Regions from separate parts of the Vagococcus sp. WN80Y genome, predicted to be linked through region 1. Evidence: predicted binding sites of a transcription regulator. Region 1 holds the regulator's gene; each other region holds the start of a gene.
What was found. The regulator CtsR, encoded in region 1, represses protease genes until heat stress. The targets are predictions, from matches to a motif close to TTGGTCAAAAAAGGTCAAANA.

Region 1 (4,457 bases):
CGATAATTTTGGCTTGCATCGCCTTATGATCCTGACTAATATCCGACACGTTAAATCCAACTGACTTATCTTCTTTAAGCGCCGTTGCACCAACATTTGACGTCAAGATCAAAATCGTATTTCTAAAGTCTACCTTACGTCCTTTAGAATCAGTTAAATGACCATCATCTAATACTTGCAATAAAATATTAAAAACATCTGGATGAGCTTTTTCAACTTCATCCAATAAAATAACTGAATAAGGCTTCTGACGAATCTTCTCTGTCAATTGGCCCCCTTCATCATACCCAACATATCCTGGAGGTGAACCAATCAAGCGGCTCGTGCTATATTTTTCCATAAACTCAGACATATCAACACGAACTAACGCATCTTCAGCCCCAAATACTGCCTCAGCTAAAGCCTTAGCCAATTCTGTTTTCCCTACTCCTGTAGGTCCTAAAAACATAAACGAGCCAATAGGACGATTAGGATCTTTCAGACCACTACGAGCACGTCTAATAGCTCTAGAGACAGCCTCAACCGCTTCATTTTGGCCTACAACACGTTTATGCAGTTCGCCTTCTAGCTTCAATAAACGATCGCTCTCTTTTTTCTCTAATTGTTGTAGAGGAATACTCGTCCACTGCGAAACCACACCCGCAATGTCTTCACCAGTCACCTGATGCGTATACACTTCGCCTTCAGCTAGCTGTTTTTCATCATATAAAGCAAGCTTTTGCTCTTGTTTTTTCTCTTTTTTTCGAATAGTCGATGCTTTTTCAAAATCTTGCTCATGGATTGCTGCTTCTTTTTCGGCTTTAATGACTGCCAATTTTTGTACTAAAATAGTTCGTGGAGACGCCTTATCAGAAAAACTCAACCGCACTTTAGCAGCCGACTCATCAATTAAATCAATCGCCTTATCTGGCAACTGACGAGAATTAATGTAGCGAATCGACAAATGAACAGCCTCATGAATCGCTTCATCGGTAATAGTCACTTTATGATGATCTTCATAACGCTTCTTTAAACCTGTCAATATTTCAATCGCTTCATCAGCCGTTGGCTCATCAACTAAAATACGAGCAAAACGACGTTCAAGTGCAGAATCTTTCTCAATATATTTTTGATACTCATCCAACGTTGTCGCACCAATTGTTTGAAGTTCGCCACGAGCGAGTGCTGGCTTCAAAATATTCGAAGCATCAATAGCCCCTTCCGCTCCACCAGCGCCGATTAGCGTATGCAATTCATCAATAAAGAGAATGATATTACCATCCTGATAAATCTCATCAATAACTTTTTTCATTCGATCTTCAAACTCACCACGGTATTTTGTTCCTGCGACCATCGATCCCATGTCAAGCATCATTAAACGTTTTTCAGTCATTTCTTCTGGTACTTCACCAGAGACAATTCGTTGAGCCAGTCCTTCGGCAATAGCCGTTTTACCTACGCCAGGCTCACCAACCAAAACAGGATTATTTTTAGTTCGTCGACTCAAAATTTGAATAAGTCGTTGAACTTCTTTTGTACGGCCAACGACAGGGTCCATTTTTCCAGCACGAGCTAGCGCAGTTAAATCACGAGCCAAAGAATCTAAGGTTGGAGTCCCTTCCTCTGTTCGAGGTTGGTTGGCCATTTTTTTCATTCCTTGCTTATTAGACTTAGTATCAACCACACCGATTTTCTTCAAAATAAGCTGACGCGTCTTAGGTAAATCTAAACCAAAATTACGTAAAATACGAGACGCTAAAATATCATCATCCCTTAGTATTCCAAGTAAGATATGTTCAGTCCCAACATTTGGCGCATCCAAACGCTTCGCTTCATCTCCAGCAAAAGATAAAATCTTTTTAGCACGAGGAGAATACGGTAAGTAACCACTCTCTTTATACCCTCTAGCAGAACCATAGCCTGTTAACTTCTCAATTTCTTCCTTAATATCCTCGGCCTTAACATCGGATTGACGCAAAATTTTCCCTGCAATCCCCCCCTCTTCAAGGACTAAGGCATAAAGCAGATGCTCTGAACCAATTGACTGGTGACGAAAATACTTAGCCTGCTCTTGAGCAATCACTAAGACCGCCTTGGCCTTTTCTGTAAATAATTCATCCATAATTATTACTCCTTTTCTTCGTAATGAAGTCGTTCTAAAAGCATCTTCATCATACGAGCTCGAGTTTTTTCTTCGTTATCCTTATCCATCTGTAGGACATCATTAGTAATAACCGACAGTAATAAATTACCTTCTCTCTTACTAATAATATCATAATTGTACAATTGTTGCAGAATAGCAATTCCATCATTTTGTGATAGAGAATCCCCCACCACATGAGCTAAATCGGCTAATATCTCTCCATGATGATTCAAATTAACCTTTTGAATTCTGATATAGCCACCGCCACCGCGCTTACTTTCAACACTATAGCCTTGAGCGACCGTAAAACGGGTATTAATTACATAGTTAATCTGAGAGGGAACACAACTGAATTGAGTAGCCATTTCAGCTCGACGAATTTCAATTTTTTCCTGTTCTCTCAGAATCTCTTTCAAATACTCTTCGATTAGATCAGAAATATTTTGATTCTCCATTATATTGTTACACCTCAACTCTATTTTATTGACTAACTTTGACCTTCATTATACTAAATTTGGCAGTAAAGGGAAAGAAGTTTGGTTCTAAATACCATAATTGCCACAACAAAAAAAATTTAAAGTTGATTGCTCAAATAAAATGAAAAAAGCCTCCTTTTCTTGTCTGATTAAAGTACCAACAAAAACCCAAAGAATAGATCCCTATCTATAGTTACTTTACCTCAAATTCAATTCCCAGTTTCGTTGCACATTCGATGTAAGGACTTTGTCCTCTGACACAAATATCGTACTTCGAGAGTCCAATAAGAGCCTTCATTTCACGTACTCTGGTTAGAAAAAAATTAGCCAATTGACCAATAAGAAATAGCGTAATCCGTTATATAGTTGAATCGTTTCCAAAGATAGAGTTGATATAACATTATTTGGACAGTCGTCCCACCTCCTCACAATCGCGCTACAAACTTTTATCTATTAGATTTCAGCCATATTAGGTGAATCAAAGAAACTGGGACATAAAGTCATTTTGCTCCGTGCACTACGTAAACTTAGATACCTTATCTCTAAGCAATAAATTGCCGAGCCCCCAACTCTTAATGCTTTAGTCGTTATTCTTAGTGCTTTAGCACTTAAAAATAAGGGACATCGAAGAGCCTTAACTCTTGCAACTTTAGTTGCTTAGAAGTTTAAGTCAACGAAGTAAAACGTAGTTGAGCAGGCTTTTGGAGCGCGTTTGTCACATAACATACGTGAAAACAAAGAGGGCGAGACTTTTGTCTCACCCTCCAACTAAATTTCTATTAATCCCTCTAAATCGAACTTTTAACTAATAAAGAATCTATCTTAGTCTGCAACCACAAAATCTGTAAATATGATCAAATTCACCTGTTGCTGATCCTTTATCATCAAATACTTCTTCTGAACGGATATAATTAGCACAGCTATCATAATATCTTGAGCCATTATAAGCAACTGTTATTTTAGCGTATTTTGTTAATGTCGACTCTGATGTACGCACTCTTACCTCACCTTTTAAAATACTCGTTTGCTTTTTAACACTGATCATTTCAACATTTGGACCATCATAAACTGCTTTTCTTGATGTCGCCTCTACTTCTGTTGAAGCCGTATTTAGAAAGAAGACTGCTCCCAAAACTACTGCTAATACTGCCATCATTGCTTTTTTCATTATATTCATCCTTTCAATTTTACCAACTTAGATTGACTCTCTTCTAACTACGTCTCTATCTTAGTCTGCAGCCACAAAATCTATAAATATGATCAAATTCGCCTGTTGCTGATCCTTTATCATCAAATACTTCTTCTGAACGGATATAATTAGCACAGCTATCATAATATCTTGAGCCATTATAAGCAACCGTTATTTTAGCGTATTTTGTTGATGTCGGCTCTGATGTACGTACTCTTACCTCACCTTTTAAAATACTCGTTTGCTTTTTAACACTGATCATTTCAACATTTGGACCATCATAAACTGCTTTTCTTGATGTCGCTTCTACTTCTGTTGAAGCCGTATTTAAAAAGAAGACTGCTCCTAAAACTACTGCTAATACTGCCATCATTGCCTTTTTCATTGTATTCATCCTTTCAATTTTACCAACTTAGATTGACTCTCTTCTAACTACGTGACTATCTTAGTCTGAAACCACAAAATCATAAATATGATCAAACATTATTTCAACATTTAGACCATCATAAGCTGCGTCTCTACTTCTGTTAATATTGCGTGCACCACTATAGCGCATCAGTCAACGTCCACATTAATTGACCTTCATAAGTATCTTTTGTGTTACCTGGTTTTTGTTTCAAGTACAGTCCTTCTGTGTCCTTATTCCATGTAATTGAAGCCATCCCTAATT
Region 2 (4,457 bases), on a different contig from region 1:
GTCTCAACCTCATCTTTTTTGATGTTACGTTGTTTATTTGTAATCAGTATTTCTTTATGAGCAGGGGCTTCAGTATAGATAACGGAAGTTTTCCCAAGCGTAAACACTTTAATAAAGTTCGCATCAGTGCTTTCTAATTGTTTGTTGACTAAATCAGGATAACTATTAGTGACGTCAATCAGTTTCATTTCTCTCACCTCACACATTCATTTTACAAATCGGAATACTTAAGGTTAAGCTTTCTGATTCTTTATAAGATTGTCTTAAGCATAGTATAACGCTTTTGCCTCAATAACTCAAAGATATCTGCTTGATTTTTATGCAAAAAATGTGCTTTTTATACTAAGTAACTGAAATCGTTGAAAACGTTTCGTTTTTTCTATTTAGATCAGTGATTGGATAGGATAGTTCTAGCTTTTTTTAGCCATTCATGAATGGTGGGCTTAAATAAAAGAAAAATAGAGACTTAGCAAATGAAAAAGTGATGGGCTAAGTCTCTATGTTTCTCTTTAGCGATAATTAGTTAGGAATATCTTCTGTTATAACTATCGCTTCTTCTTGTAGAACGGCAATTTGGTCATCCTCATCAATAACCGCTTGTAGTTGTTTAATGGTTGGATGATCTAAGTAAAACTCTGCAATATTATCTTCTAGTTGCTCTTGAATTACTCGGCGAAGTGGGCGAGCCCCCATTGTTGGATCGTAACCTAAATCGACTAACTTTTCTTTCACAGCAGGAGTTACATTGATGTGAAGGTGTTGATCAGCTAGCATTCTGTTGACATCAGCCAACATTAAATCAACGATTGTTAAGAGACTTTCCTTAGTCAATGGTTGGAATTCGATAATTCCGTCAAATCGGTTTAAGAACTCTGGCTTAAAGTATTGATCTAAACGGTCCAATATCGCTCGTGATTTACTTTCTCGACTTGCGCCAAAGCCAACATTTGCTTCTACGTTACTTGTTCCAGCATTACTGGTCATGATGATTAAGGTGTCCTTAAAGCTAACAGTTCGTCCTTGAGAATCAGTTAAACGTCCGTCATCAAGAATTTGTAAGAACATATGTAAAACATCTGGATGGGCTTTTTCAACTTCATCTAATAAGATTAAACTGTAAGGATTACGACGAACTTGTTCGGTTAATTGACCAGCTTCATCATAGCCAACATAGCCAGGAGGAGCTCCAATTAGTTTCGCTACACTATGTTTTTCCATAAATTCACTCATATCAAAACGGATCATTGTTTCATCAGAGCCAAACATTTCAAGCGCTAATTGTTTCGCCAATTCTGTTTTCCCAACACCAGTCGGCCCTACGAATAGGAAGGAACCAATTGGTCGACTCTTTTTATTTAGACCAACACGGTTACGACGAATAGCTTTGGCTACTTTATCGACAGCCTCATCTTGACCAATGACGTGATGTCTTAAATCAGTTGCTAAGTTTTTCAATTGAGTTTGTTCTTTTTCTTTCAAATCACCAACTGGGATACCTGTTTGCATTTCAACGACTTTTTCCATGTCTTTTTCGGTGACAATTGGCATATCCTCATCACTGACTTGTTTGTCTTTTAAGGCGGTTAATTTGGCCACTTGATCACGATAGTAAGCAGCTTTTTCATAATCTTCTTCAACAGAGGCAAGTTGTTTTTGCTTTTCTGCCTCTACTAGGCGCTCTTCAATAACTTTTGGGTCCATAGTTTGAATAGTTAAATTCTTTTTTGACCCTGTTTCATCTAATAGATCGATTGCTTTATCAGGTAAAAATCGGTCTTGGATGTAGCGACTAGAAAGTGTAACTGCACTATTAATCGCCTCATCAGTATATTTAACATGATGATAGTCTTCGTAGCGTTTTTGAATCCCTTGAAGAATCTTTATGGTTTCTTCCTGTGTTGGTTCGTTAACTTGAACAGGCTGTAAACGTCGTTCTAAAGCAGCGTCTTTTTCAATGATTCGATATTCATTGAGGGTTGTAGCTCCTACCATTTGCAACTCGCCTCGAGCTAAAGCTGGTTTCAAGATATTTCCTGCATCCATGTTGCCATCCCCAGCGCTCCCAGCACCAACTAACTCGTGAACTTCATCAATAAAGAGGATAATTCGTTTATCATTTTGAACCTCAGTCATTAATTGTTGCATCCGCTCTTCAAACTGACCACGAATCCCTGTTCCTTGAACTAATGACACGACATCCAACTGGATCACTTCTTTATCTGCAAGCTTTTGCGGAATATCACCACTTGCGATCATTAGCGCCAAACCTTCGGCAACAGCTGTTTTACCAACTCCAGGTTCCCCAATTAAGACAGGGTTATTTTTAGTTCTTCGGTTAAGAATTTCAATCACACGAGTTATTTCTTGGTCACGACCAATAACAGGATCGATTTTCCCTGCTCTAGCTTGTTCTGTTAAGTTTAATCCGTATTCATCCAAGAGAGTTCGTTTCCCACCGTTTTGAGGGCCACGAGGAGGCAAGCCTCCCCCACCTTGTTGTGGATTCAGTTGATTTGGTTGTCCTTGCTGATTTCCCATTTGTTGAGAGAGGGCGCGGAACCAATCATCAATTGAACTAAAACCATAAGGATCTTGGTTTGCTGCCATTTTATGTTGACCTTGTTGTTGGGCTTTTAATTCTTGGTAACAACTTTGGCAATAATCTAATTGTTTTCTTTCGCCTCCGACATTTGCATAGAGGTGAATGGAGGCTTCATTTTTTTGACATTTTTGACATAGCATTCATGCTCACATCCTTTTATTAGTTGTCTAGCTAAATCGGTTTGACCAATCCTAATCAAACAAGGATTAATCATTAGCCTATTGGTTAAAACGGGGTTGACCTATTTTGACCTTTGAATTAATTATAACATTTTTTTTGAGACAATCAAGAAATGTGATTGCCCATTTATCAGAGCTGTTTATTTCTTATTTAAAGGTAAGGGGTTTAGATGAGCTAGCTATCGAAAATGTGCTAAAATAGAGACATCCTTTCAATTATTCTTTATTTCTCAGTTACTAGATAATTAGGAGTAAGGCAGACAATTAAAAATAGAAGGGATCAGACTAATATGTTTCAAAAAGAAAAGCAGTTAGTATTAATCTGATATTATGGAAGGTGAGGTGGAAAAATGATTGTTAATCCTTATGAAGAACAGCTAAAAAAATTAGTGTCAGGGGAGCTTCAAGACCTTGTGGTAGAGCAAGAAGATTTTTTAGTTTTTCGTGAGGCATGGCTGGCTCATCCTCAGCGGAAAGAGATTGTAGGCGAGGCCGGTTTAAATGGTCGAATTGTTTATAGATTTCTGAAAGAAATGTAAAAAATTGAAAATATTAGGTGAAACTTCGTCAAAAGATATAAAAATGTTGTAACTGTGCCAAAAAAATGGTAATCTTTACAATTGAAAGGGTAAATAATTAAAACCTTAAATTTAGTCCATGAAAGGCTTTAAGTAAAACCCTCGATTAAACAAAAACATACTCAAAGGAGAACGATTCTTATGGAAAAAAAAGATTTTCACATTGTAGCTGATACAGGGATTCATGCACGTCCTGCAACTTTACTAGTTCAAACTGCTAGCAAATTTAACTCTGATATTAACTTGGAGTATAAAGGCAAATCAGTTAACTTAAAATCAATTATGGGTGTTATGTCTCTTGGTGTAGGCCAAGGTGCTGACGTCACTATTTCAATTGAAGGTGCTGACGAAACTGAAGCTTTAGCAGCAATTGTTGAAACAATGACTAAAGAAGGCTTGTCTGAATAATGGCGGAAATGTTAAAAGGGATTGCGGCAAGTGATGGTGTTGCTATTGCAAAAGCTTATTTGTTAATGCAGCCTGATTTGTCATTTTCTAAAAAAACAGTAGAAGATTCTGAAGGTGAACTGGCTCGTCTTGAAGGCGCGTTAGCTAAATCAACAGAAGAATTACAAGCCATTCGTAATAAGGCAGCTGAAACATTAGGTGAGGAAGAAGCGCAAGTTTTTGATGCTCATTTGATGGTCTTATCTGATCCAGAAATGATCGGCAGTATTGAAACAAGTATTCGTGACAACAAAACGAATGCTGAATCTGGTTTAAAAGAAGTTACTGATATGTTCATTGGTATGTTTGAAGGCATGGAAGATAATCCTTACATGCAAGAACGTGCTGCAGACATTAAAGACGTAACTAAGCGTGTTTTAAGTCACTTATTAGGAGTTAAATTGCCAAATCCATCAATGATTGATGAAGAGGTAGTAGTAGTCGCTCATGACTTAACGCCAAGTGATACAGCACAATTAGATCGTCGTTTTGTTAAAGCGTTTGTGACGGATATTGGGGGACGTACGTCTCACTCAGCTATTATGGCGCGCTCTCTTGAAATTCCAGCAATTGTTGGAACTATGGAAGTAACGACTAAAGTAGCTGAAGGCGATATTTTAGCTGTCAATGGTATTGATGGCGAAGTATTCA
Region 3 (4,457 bases), on a different contig from region 1:
TTAAAACTGATTATGAAAGAGTTGATATATCTGAGTTTATATATTTAGGTCTTGTGAATTGTTATTTAAATAAGCATAAATAAAGAAAACGAACAAGGATTAGTGTATATTATAACATGAATGTAAAACGATGTTATACAGTGGAAGGAGAAGATATATGTGAAGCAAAAAGCGATTAGAACGTTTTTATTTATCGCCCTATTATCATTATTACAACCTGTCGCAGTTTCAGCAACGGAAATTGCCCAATTAACACAAATCAATCAAGGGGAATCGGCCTCTGTAGAAAATTCACCAGTAGAAGCAACAGAAGGAAGTTCGGAAGTATCGGTAACTGAGGAGCCTTCTGTCGATGAAGTAGCGATTACCTCAGAGATATCACAGGAAGAGCAGCTAACAAAAGAGACTGTTACTAGTACAGAAGCAACTTCTGATGAAACTGAACCATCAAAAACAGAGAGTACCGAGTCGTCAACTAGTGAAACTAAGCCGAGTGAAACTAAGCCGAGCGAAACCAAGCCAAGTGAAACTAAGCCAAGCGAAATCAAGCCAAATAAACCAGCAACAAAGCCAATTGTGCCGACACCTCCAAACTCAGTCCAGCCAGTATATCCAATTGGACCTAGTTATGAGGAAGAGCCACAATCAGAGGAAGATGTTTCTGTACCGGTTGGTGGAGAAGCCAGTGTTACTTTTAATAATACGACTGAGGAGTTCATCAGAAAAATTGGTCCACTAGCTGCTCAAATTGGTGATAAGCAAGATTTGTATGCGTCTGTGATGATTGCTCAAGCAATTTTAGAAAGTGCTTCGGGAAATTCTACGCTAGCAGGTATGCCTAACTATAATCTTTTTGGCATTAAAGGAAGCTATCAAGGGAAATCAGTTGGAATGCCAACTCAGGAAGATGCTGGAAACGGCTCTCTTTATACAATTAATGCAAACTTCAGACGTTATCCAACCTATAAGGAGTCATTGGAGGATTATGCTAAATTATTAAAAGAAGGGATCTCTGGTAATCCGGATTTTTATAAGGGGACCTGGAAGTCCAATACACGGTCTCATGAAGAGGCGACAGCTTTTCTGACAGGGAAGTATGCGACAGACACACAATATGCAGCAAAATTAAATGGGTTAATCAAAACCTATAAGTTAACACGTTATGATAAGTTTGATAAAGAGATGGAAACCTTGCTAGCTTCTATTACAATGGGGCCAAAAGAAGAGAAACTAGTTGCCGAGGCAACTCAGTTCTTAGGCTTACCTTATGTGTGGGGTGGGACAACCCCTCAGGGCTTTGATTGTTCTGGTCTAGTACAGTACGTCTATAAAAAAGCTGCAAATGTTGATTTACCACGGGTAACATGGCAACAAGAAACATTAGGTAAAGAAGTTAAATTAGATGAGTTAAAAACAGGAGACCTATTGTTCTTCGGAACAAGAGGAGCAACTCATCATGTGGCGATGTATATTGGTGATGGGCGATTTATTCATGCCCCAGAAACTGGCGATGTGGTGAAAATTACGGCCATTGCTGATTTTAAACCTGACTTCGCTAAACGACTTTTAGATTAATTAATAAAACTTGTGGGGAATGCTACTATTCTTCACAAGTTTTTTGTTTGTCAAATGAAATCAGGTATAATGAGTTAAGGATGGTGAAGGAGGAGTGGTAACGTGAATCTGTATTGTGATAGCTGTGGCACCAAATTAGTAGAGAAATTAGATGAGGAAGGTCTAACTCCTTATTGTATAAACTGTCAGATATTCAAGTATCCAACTTTTTCAGTGGCGATGAGTACAATGATTCTTAATGCTGAAAAAGATCGGCTATTATTGATCAAACAAGGTGGCCGAGAGGGGTATATTTTAACAGCTGGCTATGTGTCACTGGGGGAATCGGTTGAAGAGGCAGTGGTCCGAGAGGTTCAGGAAGAACTTTCTTTGCGCGTGGTTGATTCCCGTTTTTTACGCAGCCGTTACTATGAGCCGTCAAATACGCTGATGATGAATTTTGTTTCAGTGGTTGAGTCTGAGGCGTATATTCTTAAAGAAGATGAAGTGGATGCAGCTAATTGGTTTACTTTTGGTGAAGCGAAGCAAGCGATTAGACCTCATTCATTGGCAGAGCAGTTTTTATTAGCTTTTTTAGCAGAGTGAAAAAGGACATGTGGCAAGTTAACTTTGCCGACATGTCCTTTTGCTTTTTGTCTATTTGACGTCTTTTGTGTTCTCTACAATTTTTGTAACAATGCCATAATCAACCGCTTCGTCAACACTTAGCCAGAAATTACGATCGGTATCAGCAGCGACTTTTTCGTATGAGTTGCCAGTTGCTTCTGCGATTAAGCGATTGACACGTTCACGCATCCGAACAATTTCTTTGGCTTCGATTTGAATTTCAGTACTTTGACCTTGAACTCCACCAGCTGGTTGATGAATCATATAACGAGTATTTGGTAAGCTGTAGCGATTTTTAGCTTGGGCGGCTAAGTAAATAGTAATACCTGCGCTAGCCACCCAACCAGTTCCGATTACTTTTACTTCTGGTTTTACAAATTTAATCATATCATGAATCGTATCCCCAGCTTCAACATGACCACCTTGGCTGTTGATGAAGATAGTGATTGGCTCGTCACCTAAGGATTCTAATAATAACAATTGACTTGTTACTTCTTTAGCTAAATCCTGGTCTATGCCACCATAAATTAAAATGGTGCGATTTTCAATCATTTTTTTTGTTAACAAACTGTTTACATCCGTTGCTTTTGTTTCTTCTGTCATGATTAGAGCCTCCAATAGATTAATTTTTATTAGCAAACTTGCTAGTGTTGTCTAGAAATATCTTAGCACAAAGAAAAAGAATAAACAAAAGATTTGACCTTCTTTGACTAATATTTTGTTTATCCTTTAAACTAGCTATCTACGTACTTTTCTGCCTAAGCCGACACCATTGCGCATTTTTTGCAAGGTTTTATTGGCAACTCGTCGAGCTTTTTCAGCGCCTTCGTCTAGGATTTGATTGAGCTCACCAGAGACTAAGAGCTCCTTCTGACGGTTTTGAATAGGTTCTAGGGTAGCAACTATGGCTTCACCTAAGTCGGCTTTAAACTCGCCATAACCAGCATTTTCGTATTGTTCAACTAATGCAGAAATTGTTTTACCCGAAACGGCAGCATAAATTGTTAATAAGTTTGAAATGCCGGGTTTCTCTTCGACATTATATTCGATTTTTCCGCTGGAGTCAGTGACTGCAGAACGAATTTTTTTACGAATCGTATTAGGCTCATCAAGCATCGAAATATAACCTTTTGCATTTGTATCTGATTTGCTCATTTTTTTAGTGGGCTCTTGTAAGCTCATAATGCGAGCGCCTTGTTCAGGAATTTTTACTTCAGGCAGAACTAGGATAGGTTGTTTATCTGTACCATAACGTCTGTTAAAACGCTCAACAAAATCACGTGTTAATTCCAAATGTTGTTTTTGATCATCGCCTACAGGAACTAGGTTAGCATTATACAAGACGATATCTGCTATCATTAATGGTGGATAAGTCAAAAGGGCTGCGCTAACTCCTGTACGACCATTTTTTAGTGACTTATCTTTAAATTGGGTCATCCGTTCTAATTCGCCAATCGTGGTATTGCATTGGACAATCCAAGCGGCTTCAGCATGGGCGGATACCTCAGATTGAATAAAGATGGTTGATTTTTGTGGATCCACTCCGACTGCTAAGTAGAGAGCAGCTAGACCAAGGGTTTGTTCTCTAAGCTTTAAACGATCCTGGGGAACTGTAATCGCATGTTCATCAACGATGCAGTAATAGCAGTTATAATCTTCTTGAAGTGCAACAAACTGTTGCATGGCACCGATGTAGTTGCCAATAGTGGGGATCCCACTTGGTTGAATACCAGAAAAAATTGTGTCCATATGTGTCATCTTCCTAACTTTTTTTATTAGCGGGTAACAGGTTACTCTTAGCTGAAATAGTGACTAACTAAGTCAATTAAGTGTTATCATTTAATATTATACTGGAAAGTAAAGGAAAAAGACAGTTCAATTAAGTGGCTGATAAATGTCTAATCAATAAAAACTAATACAGAAAAAAAACTGTACCAGTGTTTAAAAAAGGTACGAATTACATTTGTGAACTTTTCATGAATATTGTATAATAATTGCAAGAAGTTATCGAGAAATACATACACGACAGGGATTCTGGTGGTTTTTTTTTTTGAGAATTAGTTAATTTGGTGTAGTAATTAGTTTCATAATGAGGTATAATATAACTTGTAAGAGTTACAGTTGAGGTTGCTGTAATAAATTATGGATGCAGATGTAGAGTGCATGAAAAAAGGAGTGAATCATATGCTAACACTATATACTTCTCCAAGTTGTACGTCTTGTCGAAAAGCAAGAGCGTGGTTATTGGAACATGAAATTCCTTTTAGAGAACGTAA

Region 2: the regulator CtsR is predicted to act here: its motif matches at 2,836-2,856, upstream of AC5KOD_RS02305 (ATP-dependent Clp protease ATP-binding subunit).
Region 3: the regulator CtsR is predicted to act here: its motif matches at 2,875-2,895, upstream of AC5KOD_RS10275 (ATP-dependent Clp protease proteolytic subunit).

The regions. Positions count from the first base shown of each region.
Region 1 is NZ_JCAQHY010000153.1:9,835-14,291, reverse strand. It holds gene AC5KOD_RS11830 (ATP-dependent Clp protease ATP-binding subunit) at 1-2,101, opposite strand, end outside; gene AC5KOD_RS11825 (CtsR family transcriptional regulator) at 2,107-2,577, opposite strand; gene AC5KOD_RS11820 (hypothetical protein) at 3,416-3,766, opposite strand; gene AC5KOD_RS11815 (hypothetical protein) at 3,822-4,172, opposite strand; gene AC5KOD_RS11810 (hypothetical protein) at 4,333-4,457, opposite strand, start outside.
Region 2 is NZ_JCAQHY010000007.1:153,692-158,148, reverse strand. It holds gene AC5KOD_RS02310 (DUF1827 family protein) at 1-188, opposite strand, end outside; gene AC5KOD_RS02305 (ATP-dependent Clp protease ATP-binding subunit) at 520-2,742, opposite strand; gene ykzS (protein YkzS) at 3,132-3,320, shown strand; gene AC5KOD_RS02295 (phosphocarrier protein HPr) at 3,501-3,767, shown strand; gene ptsP (phosphoenolpyruvate--protein phosphotransferase) at 3,767-4,457, shown strand, end outside.
Region 3 is NZ_JCAQHY010000147.1:38,446-42,902, reverse strand. It holds gene AC5KOD_RS10285 (glucosaminidase domain-containing protein) at 160-1,575, shown strand; gene AC5KOD_RS10280 (NAD(+) diphosphatase) at 1,678-2,160, shown strand; gene AC5KOD_RS10275 (ATP-dependent Clp protease proteolytic subunit) at 2,212-2,784, opposite strand; gene trpS (tryptophan--tRNA ligase) at 2,920-3,930, opposite strand; gene spxA (transcriptional regulator SpxA) at 4,366-4,457, shown strand, end outside.